3 regions of the Kitasatospora sp. NPDC004240 genome follow, and region 1 is predicted to be linked to each of the others. Evidence: riboswitches for the same ligand, from Rfam matches in the RefSeq annotation. Region 1 holds a riboswitch; each other region holds the start of a gene.

Region 1 (6,279 bases):
GTGGCGGGGATCAGGCTCGGCCAGGAGCCGTCGGCGCGCTGGAGGCTCTTCAGGTGGCCGATCGGGGCGGCGGCGTTGGCCACGTCGCCGGCCCGCAGCTGGGCCATGACGCCGAGCGCCTGGGAGAACACCGAGGTGGCGTAGGTGTAGTTGCCGGGCGCCGCGCAGCCGGTGTCCGGATCGGCCTTGGCGCAGACCATCGCGGCGAGGGCGGCGATCAGGTCGTGGCCGCCGAAGGCGCGCGGGTCGCGTCCGACCACCTCGGCGAGCAGCGCCTCCTTGCCGATCGAGCCGCCGCCGGCGTACTCCGTGCCGATGCCGGTCCAGTCGTTCACCGTACGCTCGTTGGGGTCCTTGCCCTGGTGGTCGAGGAAGTCGACGATCCCGCGCAGTGCGGGGTCGTCGGTGCCGGTGGCGGCGAGCGCGAAGGCGCCGTCGATGGTCAGGCCGAAGTCGGCGAAGGCCGGGAAGGCCTCGTAGTAGTGGCCGTCGACCAGGTGCGCCGGATCCGTCAGGTAGCGGCTGCCCTTGGCCAGGTCCGGGGTGCTCCCCGCGACCGGGTCGGCCAGTGCGGCGCCCGGATGTCCGAGCAGGACCGTGCCGCACGCGGCGACCACGACGGTCCCGGTGACCAGCAGGGACGCTCTGCCCCTGCTCCTTCGGCGTGGACGACTGCTGCTGGCCCTCATCGGCGAACCCCCTGGTCGGTCGACGCGGGGACAAACGACGCAGTCGACGGCCGCCCGGGTGCGGGCGCCGTCCTGACCGCGTCGTAGTCCGCGACGACGCAAGTGCTCCGTGAACAGACCCCCGGCTCAGGCATTCCGGCTCATCCATCCCTGGGGATGGATCCACGGTTGCGGGTCAGCGCCGGATTCGGACCGGCTTCCCCTGAGCGCCGAGGGTGAAAAACCAGCTCATCAGACCACAGGGTCGAAACGACAGTCAACGGACCGTCAGATCGATCACACGGCTCGCCGACCTGAGCACCCGGGCGTCCCGTCCGGCGCCGGTGGGTCCTCGTACGGCATGCCCCCGATGCCCCGGCCTCCCCTCACGGCGGCCGGGGCATCGGGGGGACGTACGGCTGTCGGCGTACGGCGGTCAGGGAGCCGTGATGCCCGGCTGGGTGCCCGCACCGAAGGACCAGCCCTCGACGTCACCGGGCGCCGGGTTGTAGCTGCCCGCACCCAGCGTGCTGTACGACCAGGGGCCGCCGTGCTGGGCGTGCCAGTACGACCAGTAGGCGGTCCCGGTCGGGTTGGTGCAGGTCGTCGGCAGCGCCTTGATCTTGCACACGAAGCCCGGGAAACGCGGGTGGAAGGCGTACGGGAAGCCGGCGCCGCCGAGCGCGGCGAGTCCGCTGGCCGGGTCGCCGGGGGCGCAGCCGGTCTCGATGCCGCCGCCGAGGGCGGTGAAGTCGACCACGACGGTGACGCCGGTGGTGCCGTCGCAGGCGACGGCGCTCGCCTCCGGCGCCCGGACGGTACCGGCGCCGAGCAGCGCGGCCGTGAGGGCGGCGACGGCGGCGAGCGCGCCGAGGGTGCGCCGGGCGGGGGGCCTGGTCATCGGTGTGCTCCTCACGGGGTCAGGCGGCCGGGCAGGCCAGGACGGGGGCGGTGGGGCGGGCGCCGTGCGCGGTCAGCTCGGCCAGACCCTTGCCGGAGAGCCCCAGCACGGCCTGGGCGGTGGCGCGCGGGGCGGTGGCGGCGTTGAACCCGTTCGCGTCGTAGGCCACGGCGCCGCGCACGGCCGGGTCGGCCGAGCAGCCCTGCTGGAACTTCACCAGCCGGCTCCAGCCCTTCAGGCCCGCCCCGTACCGGCCGCCGGACAGCAGTGCCTCGGTCGCGAGGCCGGTGCTGTTGGCGTTGGAGGCCGCGGCGCCGGCCGCCGCGAAGCCGCCGTCGGCCCCCTGGTGGGCGGTGAGCCAGCCGAGTCCGGCCTGGGCCTTGGCCGTGCGGCCGGTCGCGGCCAGCGCCTGGACCGCCAGCGCGGTGGCGTCCGGGTCACTGGTGCAGGCGGCCTGGCCGAACGCCACCGGGTAGCCGCCGTCGGCGCACTGGCTGTTCGCCAGGAAGTCGACGGCCGCCGCCGGTGCGCCGCCGGGCGTGCGCTTCAGGGCGATCAGCGCGAGTGACTGCCCGAACGCGTTGCTGTAGTCGCCCCACTGCGAGCGGTCGGAGAACCGGCCGTCGGCGGCCAGCAGCGAGCGCAGCCGGGCCGGGAGGTCCACACCGCCGAAGGCCGCCGGGTTCTCGCCGCGGACCTCGACCGCCAGCAGCAGCTTGGCGGTGGCGCCCGCGTACGCCTCGGTGGTTCCGTCGCCGAGGTAGCCGGAGAGGATCTCGGGCCTGGCGAGCCAGGCGGTGGCGCGGGCCGCCGCCTGGTCGGCGGTGCCGGAGGCGGCGAAGGCGAGCACGGCGTCGATGGTGAGGCCCTGGTCGGGGTAGGCGGTGCCGTCGAAGACGGACTCGAAGTGGTCGCCGCCGACCAACTGTCCGGCGAGCCAGCCCGCCGCGGCGGCGTCGGGCCGGTAGGTCGTGCCCGTCCCCGCGCCCTGCTCCTGGGCGGCGGCGACGGTCGAGGCGGGCAGGACGGCGCCGAGGACGAGCGCGGGTATCGCGAGGAGGCCGAGGGTCCGGTGGCGGACGGGCATGGGCTGCCTTTCCGGGCCTGGGCGCGCGGGGTCCACCTGGCAACGGGCAGCCGTCGGGAACTCCGGCCCGCAGACCACGACGGGAGGAGGGGTTGGCACACCTCCGCCGACGGGTACTCGGGCTCGCCGCCGACGCGGGGTCGGAGGCCTACCGTTGCGGGTCAGCGCCGGATTCGAACCGGACTTCCCCCGCGGGCGGAGTCACAACATGACGATCCATCATGGCGAGACGGGAAAGACCCGGTCAAGGGATCGTGCGTCACATCACGACGCCCGGATCCACCGTACTTCGCTGACGGGCTCGTTCGAGGCACCGCGGAGTCCACCTCACCTCGGACGACTCCGGAACGGCCTTCGGTATGCCACCTGTCGGCCGGGTACGGGGTGCGAGCGAGAGGCGACGGCCTCCCCCCATGGCCTGCCTACCGGTGTGCCTCACGGAACTTCTCCTTCGCGAGGTCGCCGGCCCTGGGCGGGCGAAGGAGCGGAAGGGCGTCATCGCCCCAGGTCAGTGACCCCCCTCCGGGCTCAGGGAGTTCCGTCCGCAGTGGACACCCGCGGACCGGCCCGAGCCGGAGAGCGTGCCCACACTGTCCGGCGTCAGCCGCGCCCGGCGGTGGAGGCGCGGATCCGCAGCGCCCAGTCGTGCCGACGCACCGCTCCGGGCTGCGCCGTGCCCGACAGCAGGTCGCTCAGCAGGGCCGCGCACGCGCGCCCGTACTCCGCGGCGCGCAGGTCGACCCCCGTCACCTGCGGGTACGAGCCGCGGGCCGCGGCGCCGTCGACGCACCGCCACCTGGCAGCGCGCTGGTCGGCGCCCTCCCTGGTCCCGCACCTCCCCGACCGGGGCTTCGCCGACCTCTCCGACCTCACGGACCGCACCTCGTCCTCAACAACCCCGGGAACATCCGGCTGCTGACCCCCTGAGGAGCCACCACCATGGCGCTGGAACGCCTCGTCCACGACGTCAAGGCCCTGCGGACGGCCTGGGAGAACGAACCCCTCCACACCCGGGGCCTCGACGACTTCGACGACGTCTTCTCCCCCGACCTGGCCGAGCGGCTCATCGTCGACCACGGGCTGCGCATCCCCTACCTGCGGCTGCTGCGCGACGGCGCGTACGTACCGGCCGGCCGCTTCACCCACCGCACCGGCACCGGGGCCGGCCAGGCCGACGGCGTCGCCGACCCCCACACCGTCGCCGAGCACATCGCGGCGCGCTACGCCGAACTGCCCGGACCCGCGCCCCGCGGCCGGCTCGCCGGCGCGCCCCCGCCGCATCCGGGGCACCCTCCGGCGCCGGAAGCCGATCGGCGAGATCGGGCAGTAGAGCGACCAGGGCGCCCACCGAGCGCGGCAGCGCCTGCGCCCGCTGCACCAACCGCGGCCGGCCGCGCGCAGGGCATCGGCCACCGGCCCGAACGGCAGCGGCTCGCGCAGCGGATGACACCTTCGATCCCGGCCTCCCCCTCGACGATCACCACTGCCGGACGGGTGCCGAGCAGGCCCGCCACGTGCGCCAGCTCCGCATCCCTCCCCCACGAACGCGAACCCCGCGCCGCTGCCGGCCCCCGGCGCCCGACCGCCATCCGAGGAACCTCCTGTGCGGAAAGGCAGCACCACCCGCGGCACCGCACTCTCTTCTCACCGTAGGCCCGCCAGGAGGAGCGCGTCAGATGGTCCGCATAAGAAGTGATCTCGTGTGGTGACTCTGGGGAGGCATAGGACGGCTGCGGCGATGCCAGCGAAAGCGGCGAAGTGGTCGGTCCCGCGCTCGTAGCGGCGGTGGAGTCGACGGAAGCCGCCGAGCCAGGCGGAAACACGGCGGCAACCGGGCCCACGCGCACCCCGAGGCAGGCCACCCCACGAGCGGCGCGCCGTTCGACGCGGCGGACGCGTCATTGCCTCAGCACGCGCTCAGCGACGCCCGTGCGAACAGGGCCGAGGTGCCGAAGAGAAGGGCGCCTCCGAGTCTCATCGGTGTTCCTCGTGCCGGTCCCGAGCGGGAGTGATGTGTCGCGTGGGCGTCGCCTCTCTGATTCAATCACGGAGACACAGGATGAATGTAACGCGGACGTCCGGGTGACTGTCCAGGCCCCTGAGGCTCATTTCTTGAAAAATCCAGTTCAGGACGAAAGTTGGGAACGTCGACCGCTCAGCCTTACAAGCAGACATCCCATCAATCGAGGGTCTATGTGAGGTCTGCCCTCCGGACCCCGCCGACCTTCCCGCCCACCCGCCGGGGTCCGGGTGGGATCGGGACCGGACGTCCGGATCGCCGAGCCGCCGCGTGATCCACCGGTCCCGCAAGGTCGTGGAGCGGGCGCCGTCCGGTGTCTTGACAGCCGGATGCGCCCGCCCCAAGACTCTCAGCAGCGCTGAGCGGTTGCGCGACCATGCACGGGGTGACGCCTCGGCAACGTCCGCCGATCGCCGTCGGCGGCCGCATCGGGAGGGGCTGGGCACAGCCGCACTCCATGCGCCCTGCGAGCGACCGCCGGCCCGCACGTCGAGTGCGAGCCGACCTCTCCACCCCTCCCCTCCCCCTGACCCTCCATTCCAGAGGTACGCGACGATGCCACCACCTCCCTCCGGAGCGCTCGCGGTGTTCACCGCACCGCGCGCCCGCCGGCGGCCCCCGCCCCGAGGGCCGAGTACCACTCACGCAGCCCGAACTCCCGCACTCCCGGCCGGATCCCGGGCCGACGGAGCGGCATGGACAGCCTCGACCAGCGGTGAAGGATGATGCCCGCCGGGACGAGCGGCCGCCATCACGCGCCGATCGTCTCCGGCGGGCCGGCTTCTGAGCCGAGCACGACAGCCTACGGCGCCCTCGTGGCGGCGGGCGCTCGTCGGCCCTGCCGCCGCCGTCGACTCACGGGGACGTGCGTTCCCGCAGGTCCGGGGCCGCGGTGGCCCGGTCGACCACCGCGGGGTCGAGGGTGTGCTCGATGACCATGACGGCGGCTCCGATGACGCCGGCGCGGTCGCCGAGTTCACGCCCGCGGATGGCAAGGTGCTGGGTGGCCAGCGGGAGGGAGCGGCTGTAGACGACCTCGCGGACTCCGGCGAGCAGGTGTTCTCCCGCGTCCGAGATGTCGCCGCCGATGACGATCACCCCGGGGTTGAAGAAGTTCACCAGCGCCGCCAGGACCTCGCCCAGGTCCCGTCCGGCCTGGCGGATCAGCTGGATCGCCCTCGGGTTGCCGGCGCGCACCAGCGTGACCACGGCCCGGCTGTCGTCGGCGTCCGCGCCCTCGGCCCGCAGACGGGCGGCCAGGGCCGCGCCGCCGGCGACGGCCTCGAGGCAGCCGATGTTGCCGCAGCGGCAGAGCTGGTCGGCGGCGGAGGCGACCCGGATGTGGCCGATGTCGCCGGCCGCGCCCTGGGCTCCCCGGTGGAGGCGGTGCTCGGTGATGATGCCACTGCCGATCCCGGTGCCGACCTTCACGAAGAGCAGGTGCTCGACCTCGGGGCTGGCGGCCCAGTGCTCGCCGAGCGCCATGATGTTGACGTCGTTGTCGACGAGGACGGGTGCGCCGAGCCGGGGCTCCAGCCATCCGGGGACGTCGAAGCCGTCCCACCCGGGCATGATCGGCGGGTTGACGGGCCGTCCGGTGGTG
Region 2 (6,279 bases), on a different contig from region 1:
TGGACGTGCACGGCCTCCTCGAACAGCTGCCGCGACAGGTAGAGCCGCGCCTCCGGCGAGTTGATGTGCTTGTAGAGGCTCAGCACCACGTTGTTGGCGACGATCGAGTCGCCCGTCGCGAAGAAGGCGACCAGCCGCCCGATCATGTGCCGCTCGCCCTCGCTCAGCTTGGCGAGGTCGGCGACGTCGGAGTGCAGGTCCACCTCCTCCACGGTCCAGGTGTTCTTGATCGCGTCCCGGTACCGGTCGTAGAACGACGGGTAGCGCATCGGGCGCAGGGTCAGCTCGAACCCGGGGTCGAGCAGCATCTTGCGGTCGTCGGCGGTGGGCATTACTGGCAGGCCTCGCAGGACTCGGGGTTCTCCAGGGAGCAGGCCAGCGCGGCCTCCTCCTCCGGGGTGAGGGTCGGGGCTCCCACGGTCGGGGCGGCCACCGGCGCGGCCGTACGGGCGGCACCCGAGGCGGCCTGGGCGATCCGGGTGGCCGGGCGCGAACGCAGGTAGTAGGTGGTCTTCAGACCGACCTTCCAGGCGTACGCGTACATCGAGCTGAGCTTGCCGATGGTCGGCGCCGCCATGAAGAGGTTCAGCGACTGGCTCTGGTCGATGTACGGCATGCGGGCCGCCGCCAGGTCGATCAGCGCGCGCTGCGGCAGCTCCCACGCGGTGCGGTACAGCGAGCGGACCTCGGCGGGCAGCCATCCCAGCTCCTGCACCGAGCCGTTGGCGTCGCGCAGCGCGTCCCGGGTCTGCTGGTCCCAGACGCCGAGCTCCTTGAGCTCGCGCACCAGGTACGGGTTGACCTGGAGGAACTCACCGGACAGCGTCTCGCGCTTGAACAGGTTGGACACCTGCGGCTCGATGCACTCGTACACGCCGGCGATGGAGGCGATGGTCGCGGTCGGCGCGATCGCCAGCAGCAGCGAGTTGCGCAGGCCGGTGACGGCGATCCGCTCGCGCAGCGCCGACCAGCGGTCCGCCCACTCGGGCGCGGCCGTCGGGAAGTGGTCGATGTGCAGCTCGCCGCGGGCGGCGCGGGTCTCGCCGTACGCCTCGTGGCGGCCCAGCTGCTCGGCCAGGTCGGCGGAGCGCTCGTAGGCGGTGAGCATGATGCGCTCGGAGATCAGGGTGGACAGGCGCGCGGCCTCGGCGGAGTCGAAGTCGATCCGCAGCTTGAAGAAGACGTCCTGCAGGCCCATCACGCCGAGGCCCACCGGGCGCCAGCGGTTGTTGGAGTTGCCGGCCTCGGGGGTCGGGTAGAAGTTGATGTCCACCACGCGGTCGAGGAAGGTCACGGCGGTGCGCACGGTGGCGTCCAGCCGCTCCCAGTCCATCGCGTTCAGCAGGTCGCCGGCGCCGGCGCCGTCGGCGACGTGCGCGCCCAGGTTGACCGAGCCGAGGTTGCAGACCGCGGTCTCGGAGTCGTCGGTGACCTCCAGGATCTCGGTGCAGAGGTTGGAGGAGTGCACCGTGCGGCCCGGCAGGGCGGTCTGGTTGGCGGCGCGGTTGGAGGCGTCCTTGAAGGTCATCCAGCCGTTGCCGGTCTGCGCCAGGGTGCGCATCATGCGGGCGTACAGGGTCTGCGCGGGGATGGTGCGCACGGCCTTGCCGGCCAGCTCGGCCTTGCGGTACGCCTCGTCGAAGTCGGCGCCCCACAGGTCGACCAGCTCGGGGACGTCGGCGGGGGAGAACAGCGACCAGTCCTCGTTGGCGTTGACCCGGCGCATGAACTCGTCCGGGATCCAGTGCGCCAGGTTGAGGTTGTGGGTGCGCCGCGCCTCCTCGCCGGTGTTGTCGCGCAGCTCCAGGAACTCCTCGATGTCCGCGTGCCAGGTCTCCAGGTAGACGCAGGCCGCGCCCTTGCGGCGGCCGCCCTGGTTGACGGCGGCGACCGAGGAGTCGAGGGTGCGCAGGAACGGCACGATGCCGTTGGACTTGCCGTTGGTGCCGCGGATCAGCGAGCCGCGCGAGCGGATGCGCGAGTAGGACAGGCCGATGCCGCCGGCGTGCTTGGAGAGCCGGGCGATCTGGGCGTAGCGCGAGTAGATCGAGTCCAGGTTGTCCAGCGGCGAGTCCAGCAGGTAGCAGCTGGACATCTGCGGGTGGCGGGTGCCGGAGTTGAACAGCGTCGGGGAGCTGGTCAGGTACTCCAGACGGCTCATCAGCCGGTACAGCTCGGCGACCTCGGCGACCGACTGCTCGTTGTCGCCGACCGCCAGGCCACAGGCGACGCGGAGCAGGAAGTGCTGGGGGGTCTCGACGACCTTGCGGGTGATCGGGTGGCGCAGCAGGTACCGGGACTGCACGGTGCGCAGGCCGAAGTACTCGAAGCGGTCGTCGCCCTGAGCGTCGATCAGCGCGTTCAGCGCGTCGGCGTGCTTGGCGACGAAGGCGGCGGTGGTGTCGCCGATCAGGCCCTCGGCGTGGCCGACGGTGATCGAGTCGGCGAAGGTGACCGAGCCCTGGCTGACGGCCTCGTCCACGATCTCCAGGGCGAGCAGGCGGGCGGCCAGCTTCGAGTACTGGGGGTCCTCGGCGATCATCGACGCGGCGGCCTCCACGGCCAGCCCGCGCAGCTCGGCGAAGTCGGAGCCGGCGTGGCGGCCGCGCAGCGCGGCGGCGGCGACATGGCCGGGGTCCACCTGAAGGAGATCGACGCTGCGGTCGGTGAGCAGCCGCAGGAGCGCGCCGCCGGGGTCGGAGACCGTCGGGTCGGCGGGGGCGGAGCTGGAACCCTGGGTGGGCAGGGTGGCTGAGGCAGCGGTGGTCAAGGCGCTCTCTCCTGGCGGCGATCGGCGGCGGTGGATCGGGTCGGCCGGGACCGTTCGGGGCAGGGGAGCACGACGCGATCGCCCTGCGGCATCGCGTGACGGTGACATCCCCGGCCCGCCCGCGAGGCCCGGAAGGTACTGCCGTGCTGCAAGGCCTCTGCGGGGAGGCCGTGTGGCACGCGGTCGGCAGGTCATCGGACTCACGGGCCCCCGGGTGGGCCGCCCGCACACCGCTGCGGGGCAGTCCCGGACTCCCACCGGGTTCCCCTGCGTCGACAGCAGGAGTGAGCATACATGTAGTGGCGGCTGACTTTTGCGGCACCATATGTTGTGGCCGGTGTGTCGTACGTCCCGCTGGTCAGCCCGGCGTGTCGGCACCCCGGAAGGCCTCCGGGAGGCCTCCGGGAGGCTTCTGGGAGGCCTTCGGAAGGCCTCCGGGAGGCCCTGTGACGGCCCTGTGGAGACCCCGGAGCCCGTCCTGGGCGGACGCCCCGTCAACGCCCCGGGAGCGCCCCTCAGGCGTACTTCAGGTAAACCTTGTAGGTGCTCGAATCGCCGGTCGGCGAGGTGAACTGCGCGATCAGCCGGTAGTGCCCGCTGGAGGACAGCGCGGCGCTCAGCGCGCGGTCGGTGGCGGCCGGCGCGGTGCTGTCGAGGACGACCAGGGTGAACCAGCCGTCCCGGATCGCCGCCGCGCTGCCCGCGTCGCCGCGCAGGGTCACCCCGGAGGCGGCGTGGTACTCGGTGCCCTTGCGGGCCGACACCCACTGTTCGGGGCGGCTGACCTTGCCGAGGTAGTACTCTGGCAGGCCGTCGACCGCCGTCAGGTAGCGACCTTCCGGTTCGGCGTGCACCCGCAGCACGGCGAGCAGCCGGCCGTCGTCGGGGCCGTCCTGGTAGCGCGCCGAGGACTGCTCCAGGCCGAGGGCGAGCAGCACCACCCACACCAGGATGCCCAGCTGGGGGTTGCGGAAGTGCGCGCCGACCAGGCGGGTGATGCCCACCCCGGCCAGCGGCGCGGCGAGCAGCATGCCGAGGCCCAGGTGCCGGAACAGCACCCCGGGGGTGCCCAGCCACAGGTGGATCGCGGGGACCAGCAGCGCCGTCGCGACCAGGGTCGCGCCCAGCGCCGCGCGGTGCCCCCTGGTGGTGGGGACGAAGTCGCTCTCCGGTGACTCGTTCATCTGCTCGCGCCGCACGTAGGCGACCGCCCCGGCGACGGCGAGCACCGTGAACAGGCCGCCCCACTGGAGTGCGTTGAGGAGGATCTCGGTGCGCGGCCGGGCGCCGTGGCCGAGGGCCGGGGACCACGCGGCGATCTCGTCCAGCAGCCCGGCGCCGAGCAGCGCGCCGGCCGTGCCCGCGGCCAGCAGCAGGACGCGCACCGCCGCCTGGCCGAGGCCCCGGTGCGGCCGGGCGGTGACCAGGGCCAGGGCGAGCAGGGCGGGCACGGCGACGGCCGCGGCGTACGCGGTGGCGGCGGCGAGCGCGAGGGGCACGGCGGCCACCAGGACGAGCGCCACCGGCCGGCGGGCGGTGTGCACCACCACCCAGGCCGCGCAGGCCACCAGCATGACCGCCGGGGCGTCCGGGGCCGCGTAGAAGCCGACGACCACGGTGGACTGGAGGACGGCGTACGCCCCGGCGCTGCAGATCGCCACCCGCTCGTTGAACAGCCGGCGGGTGATCGAGTACAGCAGCACGGTGGTGACCAGGGCGAAGCCCAGGCTGAGCAGCCGGGTGCCCCAGATGCCGTTGGCGTTCGCAGTCCAGCCGGCCAGCGGCGGGTACAGCCAGGGCGAGCCGGGGATCCGGCCGAGCAGGTCGGTGGTCACCGCGGCGCCGTCGGTGAGGTGCGCCAGTTGCTGGCGGCCGGCCACCATGGCGGCCGCCTCGTCGGGGTGTGCGGCGGCCAGCAGACGCAGCGAGAGCGCCGCCTGGATGGCCAGCACACCGGCCAGCAGGGCGCGGGCGATCCAGCGGCGCCGGGGGCTGGGGGCCGGGTCCCAGCCGATCGCCGGGACCTCCGGGATGGTGTACGGCGCGAGCTCCACGACCCGGGAGTCGTCGACCGGCGGCCGCCCGTCGGCGCGGTGGCCGGTGCCCCGGTGTCCGTCGGCGTGCTGTCCGTCGGCGTGGTGGCCGGTGTCCCGGTGGTCGGCGTCCCGGTGGCCGCCCGCGGCCGGGGCGGCGCCGGTGGTGCCGGAGTCCCCGGCCGCCGGTGTGCGCGGGCCCGGGAAGGAGTCGGTCTCAGTGGTCATCTCGGGTTCCGGATGTCGAAGCCGTAGCGGGGGTCGGAGACGCGCTGCCTGAAGTCGGTGAGGGTCGCGGGGACGGCCTCGACCCGCCAGTCCGCCCGCTTGACGATGTTGAACCAGACGAAGCCCACGATGTCGTCGTGCGCGGCCAGTCCGTTGAAGAGCTCGGTGACGTCCGCGCGCTGCCGTTTGCCCTGCTCGGCGGCGGTCTCGCTGATGAAGAAGGGCTTCTTGCAGAAGGCGCGGATCTCGGCCATGGTCGGGCCGTACAGGGTCTCGAAGGTCTTCGGGCCGTGCTGGGTGAAGTAGCCCGTCATGCCGGCCCAGTCCACGTAGGCGTCGCCGGGGTAGTACGGCGCCAGCCGGGTGTTGGGGGCGGGGACGGTGATGTTGGGGCTCCACACCCAGATCACGTTGGTGGCGCCCGCCCGGTCGAAGATGTCGTGGACGCGGCGCCAGGCGCGGACGAAGTCCTCGGCACTGGCGGCCTGCCGGCCCCACGGGTACCAGTCGCCGTTCATCTCGTGCGCGATGCTGATCGCGATCGGCAGGTTGAGCTTGGCGGCGGCCTTGGCCACGCTCTTCACGTAGTCGTCGGTCTCGCCGTTCGCGATGGCCGCCATCGAGGGGGTGTGCGGCTCCCAGGCCATGAACGGCAGCGCCCCGGCCTCGTGGATCCGGCGCACGCCGACGGTGTCGAAGCCGTCGCCCCAGCCCGCGTAGTACTCCAGCACGTTCGGCTGCTTGCCGATCGCCGAGGTGTAGGCGGGCAGCGCGTCCATCGACTGCGGGACGTCGGGCAGCGCGGCCCCCAGGTACTTGCGGGCGGGCCGCAGCAGCGGGGTGACGTCGTACGGGATGTTCGTGGGGGCGGCCTTCGGTCTGGCGGCCGCGGTGGCCCCAGGGGCGGCCGGCCCGCCGGGGGCCCCCGGGGAGGCGCCGGCGGCGGGCACGGCGGCCGGGCCCGGGTCGGCGGCCTCGATCATGGCGAAGCCCGGGTCCTGGGGGCCGCAGGCGGTGGCCAGCAGCAGCGCGGCGGCCGCGACCGGGAGCAGCAGCCGGCGCCGGCCGGCCGGCCGGGAGGGGGCGGACATCGTGATCACACAGCTTCCGAGGGACGCGGCTGGACGAGGACCCGGCCCACGATGGTGGCGTAGAAGAGGCCGGACGCGAGGACGAGCGCGAAGTTCAGCGGGCCCATCGTGAGCATCCGCCAGATGGCACCGCCGACCCAGAGGACGGCGGTGCCGC
Region 3 (6,279 bases), on a different contig from region 1:
CAACTCCATCTCCATCTCCGGCTACCACATCCAGGAGGCCGGGGCCACCGCCGACCTGGAGCTGGCCTACACCCTGGCCGACGGCGTGGAGTACCTGCGCGCCGGCCTCGCCGCCGGCATGGACGTGGACGCCTTCGCGCCCCGCCTGTCGTTCTTCTGGGCCATCGGCATGAACTTCTTCATGGAGATCGCCAAGCTCCGCGCGGCCCGCCTGCTCTGGGCCAAGCTCGTCAAGGAGTTCGACCCCAAGAACGCCAAGTCGCTGTCGCTGCGCACCCATTCGCAGACCTCCGGCTGGTCGCTCACCGCCCAGGACGTCTTCAACAACGTCACCCGCACCTGCGTGGAGGCGATGGCCGCGACCCAGGGCCACACCCAGTCGCTGCACACCAACGCCCTCGACGAGGCGCTCGCCCTGCCCACCGACTTCTCCGCGCGGATCGCCCGCAACACCCAGCTGCTGCTGCAGCAGGAGTCCGGCACCTGCCGGGTCATCGACCCCTGGGGCGGCAGCGCGTACGTCGAGAAGCTCACCCACGACCTCGCCGCGCGCGCCTGGCAGCACATCCAGGAGGTCGAGGCGGCCGGCGGCATGGCCAAGGCCATCGACGCGGGCATCCCCAAGCTGCGCGTCGAGGAGGCCGCAGCCCGCACCCAGGCCCGGATCGACTCCGGACGCCAGCCGGTGATCGGCGTCAACAAGTACCAGGTCGCCACCGACGAGCAGATCGAGGTGCTCAAGGTCGACAACTCCTCGGTGCGCGCCCAGCAGATCGAGAAGCTGCGCCGCCTGCGGGCCGAACGCGACGAGGCCGCCTGCCAGGACGCCCTGCGCGCGCTGACCGCCTCCGCCGAGCGCGGCCCGCGCAACGACGGCACCCTGGACGGCAACCTGCTCGCCCTCGCCGTCGACGCGGCGCGCGCCAAGGCCACCGTCGGCGAGATCTCGGACGCCCTGGAGAAGGTGTACGGGCGCCACTCCGGCCAGATCCGTACCATCACGGGTGTGTACCGAGACGAAGCAGGCCCCACCACCGCCGTCCAGCGCACCCGCGAGCTCGTCGAGCGGTTCGACGAGGCCGAGGGCCGCCGCCCGCGCATCCTGGTCGCCAAGATGGGCCAGGACGGCCACGACCGCGGCCAGAAGGTGATCGCCAGCGCCTTCGCCGACCTCGGCTTCGTGGTCGACGTCGGCCCGCTCTTCCAGACCCCGGCCGAGGTCGCCCGCCAGGCCGTGGAGGCCGACGTCCACATCGTCGGCGTCTCCTCCCTCGCCGCCGGCCACCTGACGCTGGTGCCCGCGCTGCGCGCCGAACTCGCCGCCGCCGGACGCGAGGACATCACCATCGTGGTCGGCGGGGTCATCCCCCCGCAGGACGTCGACGCCCTCCACGAGGCCGGTGCCACCGCGGTGTTCCCGCCCGGCACGGTCATCCCGGAGGCCGCCCACGACCTGCTGAGGACGCTGGCCGCGTCCCTCGGCCACGAGCTGTGAGCCGCTGACCCGTGGCCCGCACGATCGATCTGGACCAGTACGTCCAGGGTGTCCTCGACGGCTCGCGCGCCTACATCGCGCGGGCCATCACCCTGGTCGAGTCGGGCCGCGCCGACCACCGGGAGCTTGCCCAGCGGCTGCTGCTGGAGCTGCTCCCGCACTCCGGCAAGGCCGTCCGGGTGGGCATCACCGGCGTCCCCGGCGTCGGCAAGTCCACCTTCATCGAGGGCCTGGGCACCATGCTCACCGGGCGGGGCCACCGGGTCGCGGTGCTCGCCGTCGACCCGTCCTCCAGCCGGACCGGCGGCAGCATCCTGGGCGACAAGACCCGGATGGAGAAGCTCGCCGTCGACCCGGCCGCGTTCGTCCGCCCCTCGCCCACCTCCGGCACCCTCGGCGGCGTCGCCCGGGCCACCCGGGAGAGCATGGTGGTGATGGAGGCCGCCGGGTACGACGTCGTCCTGGTGGAGACCGTCGGCGTCGGCCAGTCCGAGACCACCGTCGCCGACATGGTCGACTCCTTCCTGCTGCTCACCCTCGCCCGCACCGGCGACCAGCTCCAGGGCATCAAGAAGGGCGTGCTGGAACTCGCCGACATCGTCGCCGTCAACAAGGCGGACGGCCCGCACGAGCTCGACGCCCGTGCCGCCGCCCGCGAACTGACCGGCGCGCTGCGGCTGTTGCAGGCCCCCGACGCCGCCTGGACCCCGCCGGTGCTCACCTGCAGCGGCCGCGACGGCACCGACCTCGACACGGTGTGGGAGCGGCTGGGGCAGCACCGGCGGATCCTGGAGGCCACCGGCGCGCTCGACGCCAAGCGCCGCGACCAGCAGGTCGACTGGACCTGGGCGATGGTCCACGACCAGCTGCTCGCCCGGCTGCGCGCCCACCCGGCCGTCCGCCGGCTCGCGCCCGGCATCGAACAGCAGGTCCGCGACGGCACGCTGACCGCCACCCTGGCGGCCGAACGGATCCTGGCGGGCTTCCACACCCCGGCCGACGCCGACCAGGCCTGACACCCCCTCACCCGGTGCCGGGTGCCCCTCCCACGGGGCACCCGGCACCGGGCTTTCCGTACCCGTCCCGATCCGTGGACACCTCGTGGGATTCCCGTGCCGGGCCGCCGGATTGCCCCTATGCTGGCCGGGCAGCTGGTTCGCTCCTGTCCGCCAGACAGGCGCGTCGCAAGAGGGAACCCGGTGACGCCTTTCAACTGGCCAGTCCGGGACTGCCCCGCAGCGGTGAGCGGGAACGACCGCCGTCATACGCACTGGGCCCGCACGGGCCTGGGAAGCGACGGCCACTAGGAGTCCGCCCTTTCACGGGTGGACGGGCCCGCGAGTCCGAAGACCTGCCCGTTGCCCGTGCGCGACCGATCGCGCGCGGACCTCCCGGTGACCTCGTGGGCGGGTCGGCGTACACAGAAGGCGGAGTCCGGCACCTTACGTGCCCGGGCGGCCCGCCCGGTCCGTCATCCTTTGCGCCCTCGTCCCGTCCCCGGGAACATGAGGAACCAGACTCGCGAAGGAGAGTCCCTTGACCGCGAAGTCCACGCCCGCGCAGTCCACTTCGGCGCGGCCCGTACCCGCGCAGTCCACTTCGGTGCGGCCCGTACCCGTGCAGACCCGGGCCACCGTCCACGGCTACCCCCGCCAGGGCCGGGGCCGGGAGCTCAAGAAGGCCGTCGAGGGTTACTGGAAGGGCACCGTCACCGCCGCCGCCCTCCGCACCACCTCCGCCACCCTGCGCCGGGACAACTGGCGGCAGCTGGCCGACGCCGGCGTCCAGGAGGTCACCACCGGCGACTTCTCGCTGTACGACCACGTGCTGGACACCACCGTCGCCCTCGGCGCCATCCCCGCCCGCCACCGCGCCGCCGTCGCCGCCGACCCGCTCGACGGCTACTTCGCCATGGCGCGCGGCACCCAGGAGGCCGCGCCGCTGGAGATGACCAAGTGGTTCGACACCAACTACCACTACCTGGTGCCCGAACTCGGCCCCGACACCGTCTTCACCGCCAACCCGGCCAAGGCCGTCGGCGAACTGCGCGAGGCCCTCCTGCTCGGCCACACCGCCCGGCCCGTCCTGCTCGGCCCCGTCACCTACCTGCTGCTCGCCAAGCCCGCCCCCGGCGTCGCCGCCGACTTCCAGCCCCTCACCCTGCTCGACCGGCTGCTGCCCGTCTACGCCGAACTCCTCGCCGAACTGCGCGCCGCCGGCGCCGAATGGGCGCAACTCGACGAGCCCGCCCTCGTCCAGGACCGCACCCCCGCCGAACTGGGCGCCGCCGCCCGCGCCTACCGCGAGCTCGGCGCCGTCGAGGACCGGCCCAAGCTGCTCGTCGCCAGCTACTTCGATCGCCTCGGCGAAGCCCTGCCCGTCCTCGCCAAGGCCCCCGTCGAAGGCCTCGCCCTGGACTTCACCGGCCCCGCCGCCGCCAACCTGGCCGACCTCGCCGCCGCCGGGGGCCTGCCCGGCAGGCGCCTGATCGCCGGCGTCGTCGACGGCCGCAACGTCTGGATCAACGACCTGGAGAAGTCGCTCGCCACCCTGGCCACCCTGCTCGGCCTCGCCGGCACCGTGGACGTCGCCCCGTCCTGCTCACTGCTGCACGTCCCCCTCGACGCCACCGCCGAACGCGAACTCGACCCGCAGATCGCCCGCTGGCTCGCCTTCGCCCGCCAGAAGAGCACCGAGACCGCCCTGCTCGCCCGCGCCCTGCGCGAGGGCACCACCGCCATCACCGCCGAACTCGCCGCCAACCGCGCCGACCTCGCCTCCCGCGCCACCTCCCCGGTCACCCGCGACCCGGCCGTCCGCGCCCGCGCCGCCGCCGTCCCCGCGGCCGACACCCGCCGCCCCCAGCCGTACGAGGTCCGCACCGAGGCCCAGCGCGCCCGCCTCGGCCTCCCGCTGCTGCCGACCACCACCATCGGCTCCTTCCCGCAGACCGCCGAACTGCGCACCGCCCGCGCCGACCTGACCGCCGGACGGATCGACCGGGCCGCCTACCGCGAGCGCATCGAGGCCGAGATCCGCGAGGTCATCGCCTTCCAGGAGAAGGCCGGCCTGGACGTCCTCGTCCACGGCGAACCCGAACGCAACGACATGGTCCAGTACTTCGCCGAGCGGCTCACCGGCTACCTCGCCACCCGGCACGGCTGGGTCCAGTCGTACGGCACCCGCTACGTCCGGCCACCGGTGCTCGCCGGTGACATCTCCCGGCCGCAGCCCCTCACCACCGACTGGTACCGCTACGCCCAGGACCTCACCGACCGCCCGGTCAAGGGCATGCTCACCGGCCCGGTCACCATGCTCGCCTGGTCCTTCGTCCGCGACGACCAGCCGCTCGCCGACACCGCCCGCCAGGTGGCCCTCGCCCTGCGCGACGAGGTCACCGACCTGGAGGCCGCCGGCGCCGCCGTCGTCCAGGTCGACGAGCCCGCCCTGCGTGAGACGCTCCCGCTGCGCGCCGACGGCCACGCCGGCTACCTGCGCTGGGCCACCGAGGCCTTCCGCCTCGCCACCTCCGGGGTCCGCGCCGACACTCAGATCCACACCCACATGTGCTACGCCGAGTTCGGCGCCATCATGACCGCCATCGACGACCTCGACGCCGACGTCATCTCCCTGGAGGCCACCCGCTCCCACATGCGGGTGGCCGGCGAACTCGCCGAGGCCCGCTACCCCCGCGAGGTCGGCCCCGGCGTCTGGGACATCCACTCCCCGCGCGTCCCGGGCACCGAGGAGACCGTCGCCCTCCTGCGCACCGCCCTCGCCGCCATCCCCGCCACCCGCCTCTGGGTCAACCCCGACTGCGGCCTCAAGACCCGCACCTGGCCCGAGACCCGCGCCTCCCTCGACCGCCTCCTCACCGCCACCCACCACCTGCGCGAGGAACTCACCTCCTGACCCGCCCCCCTGTGCCCCGGCGGCCCGTGGAGGGGCCGCCGGGGCGCGGGGTCGCCTCCCGGCGGACGGTGTCCGGGGCCCGCGCTACGATGCGGCGGTTTGGAGGCCTCATGAGTTTCACCGTCCCGCCGCCCCCGTGCGACATCGCGGAACACTTCCCGGACCTGGTGCCGCATGCGCGGCCCACCACCCTGCTGTATCCGCGTGCCGGCGCCCCCGGCCGGCGGGAGAGTTCGCTCGGGGGACCGCTGCTGTGGCCGGCCGACGACCCGTGGCCGACGTGTGCCGCGCCCGACCACTACAACCCCGCGCGGGGGTGCGCGGTGGTGGGTCCGGACCCGGTGGCGATGGTGCCCGTGCTCCAGCTGTTCGCCCGGGACGTCCCGGCGCTCGCCTTCCCGGACGGTGCCGACCTGCTCCAGTTGCTCTGGTGCCCGCTGGTCCACTCCGAGCACGACCAGTGGTCACCGGTGCCCGTGCTCCGCTGGCGCGCCGCCGCGGAGGTGGCCGCCGGGCGGTTGCTGGACGAGGCGCCGCAGCCGTACGAGTCCGACGACGAGTACGTACCGCAGCCCTGCGCGGTGCATCCCACCGAGGCCGTCGAGTACCCGAACTGGGACCTGCCCGCGGACCTGGTCGAGCGGGTCGGGGAGTGGAGCGACGAGCTGGAGGAGACCGTGGGAGTCACCTACTTCGACACGTTCACCACCCATCAGAGCAAGGTCGGCGGCTATCCGGGCTGGACCCAGTCGCCGAGTTGGCCCCACTGTGCCTGCGGCCGGCGGATGGAACACCTCCTGACGATCTCGGCGAGCGAGTCCTGCGGACGGTGGCTCCCGGAGGAGGAGCGGACCGGTCCGCAGCGGGACAGC

Evidence for each region. A riboswitch is a leader RNA that binds a small molecule or an ion and turns the genes downstream of it on or off. The one in region 1 is predicted to bind cobalamin.
Region 2: linked by a shared signal. The riboswitch ahead of ACWEQL_RS03215 (ribonucleoside-diphosphate reductase subunit alpha) and the one ahead of ACWEQL_RS11565 (peptidase) in region 1 are both predicted to bind cobalamin.
Region 3: linked by a shared signal. The riboswitch ahead of metE (5-methyltetrahydropteroyltriglutamate--homocysteine S-methyltransferase) and the one ahead of ACWEQL_RS11565 (peptidase) in region 1 are both predicted to bind cobalamin.

What each region holds. Positions count from the first base shown of each region.
Region 1 covers NZ_JBSGFD010000032.1:38,405-44,683, reverse strand. Annotated here, with positions in the region: partial or broken gene ACWEQL_RS11575 (prenyltransferase/squalene oxidase repeat-containing protein) at 1-560, opposite strand, end outside; gene ACWEQL_RS11570 (flagellar hook-length control protein FliK) at 1,105-1,569, opposite strand; gene ACWEQL_RS11565 (peptidase) at 1,589-2,656, opposite strand; cobalamin riboswitch at 2,748-2,891, opposite strand; gene ACWEQL_RS11560 (hypothetical protein) at 3,257-3,529, opposite strand; gene ACWEQL_RS11555 (hypothetical protein) at 3,596-4,309, shown strand; gene ACWEQL_RS11550 (ROK family protein) at 5,532-6,279, opposite strand, start outside.
Region 2 covers NZ_JBSGFD010000006.1:85,789-92,067, forward strand. Annotated here, with positions in the region: gene ACWEQL_RS03210 (ribonucleotide-diphosphate reductase subunit beta) at 1-332, opposite strand, end outside; gene ACWEQL_RS03215 (ribonucleoside-diphosphate reductase subunit alpha) at 332-2,878, opposite strand; cobalamin riboswitch at 2,939-3,066, opposite strand; gene ACWEQL_RS03220 (ArnT family glycosyltransferase) at 3,286-5,031, opposite strand; gene ACWEQL_RS03225 (glycoside hydrolase family 26 protein) at 5,028-6,122, opposite strand; gene ACWEQL_RS03230 (glycosyltransferase family 2 protein) at 6,128-6,279, opposite strand, start outside.
Region 3 covers NZ_JBSGFD010000030.1:48,029-54,307, reverse strand. Annotated here, with positions in the region: gene scpA (methylmalonyl-CoA mutase) at 1-1,495, shown strand, start outside; gene meaB (methylmalonyl Co-A mutase-associated GTPase MeaB) at 1,507-2,511, shown strand; cobalamin riboswitch at 2,631-2,868, shown strand; gene metE (5-methyltetrahydropteroyltriglutamate--homocysteine S-methyltransferase) at 3,098-5,407, shown strand; gene ACWEQL_RS11015 (hypothetical protein) at 5,518-6,279, shown strand, end outside.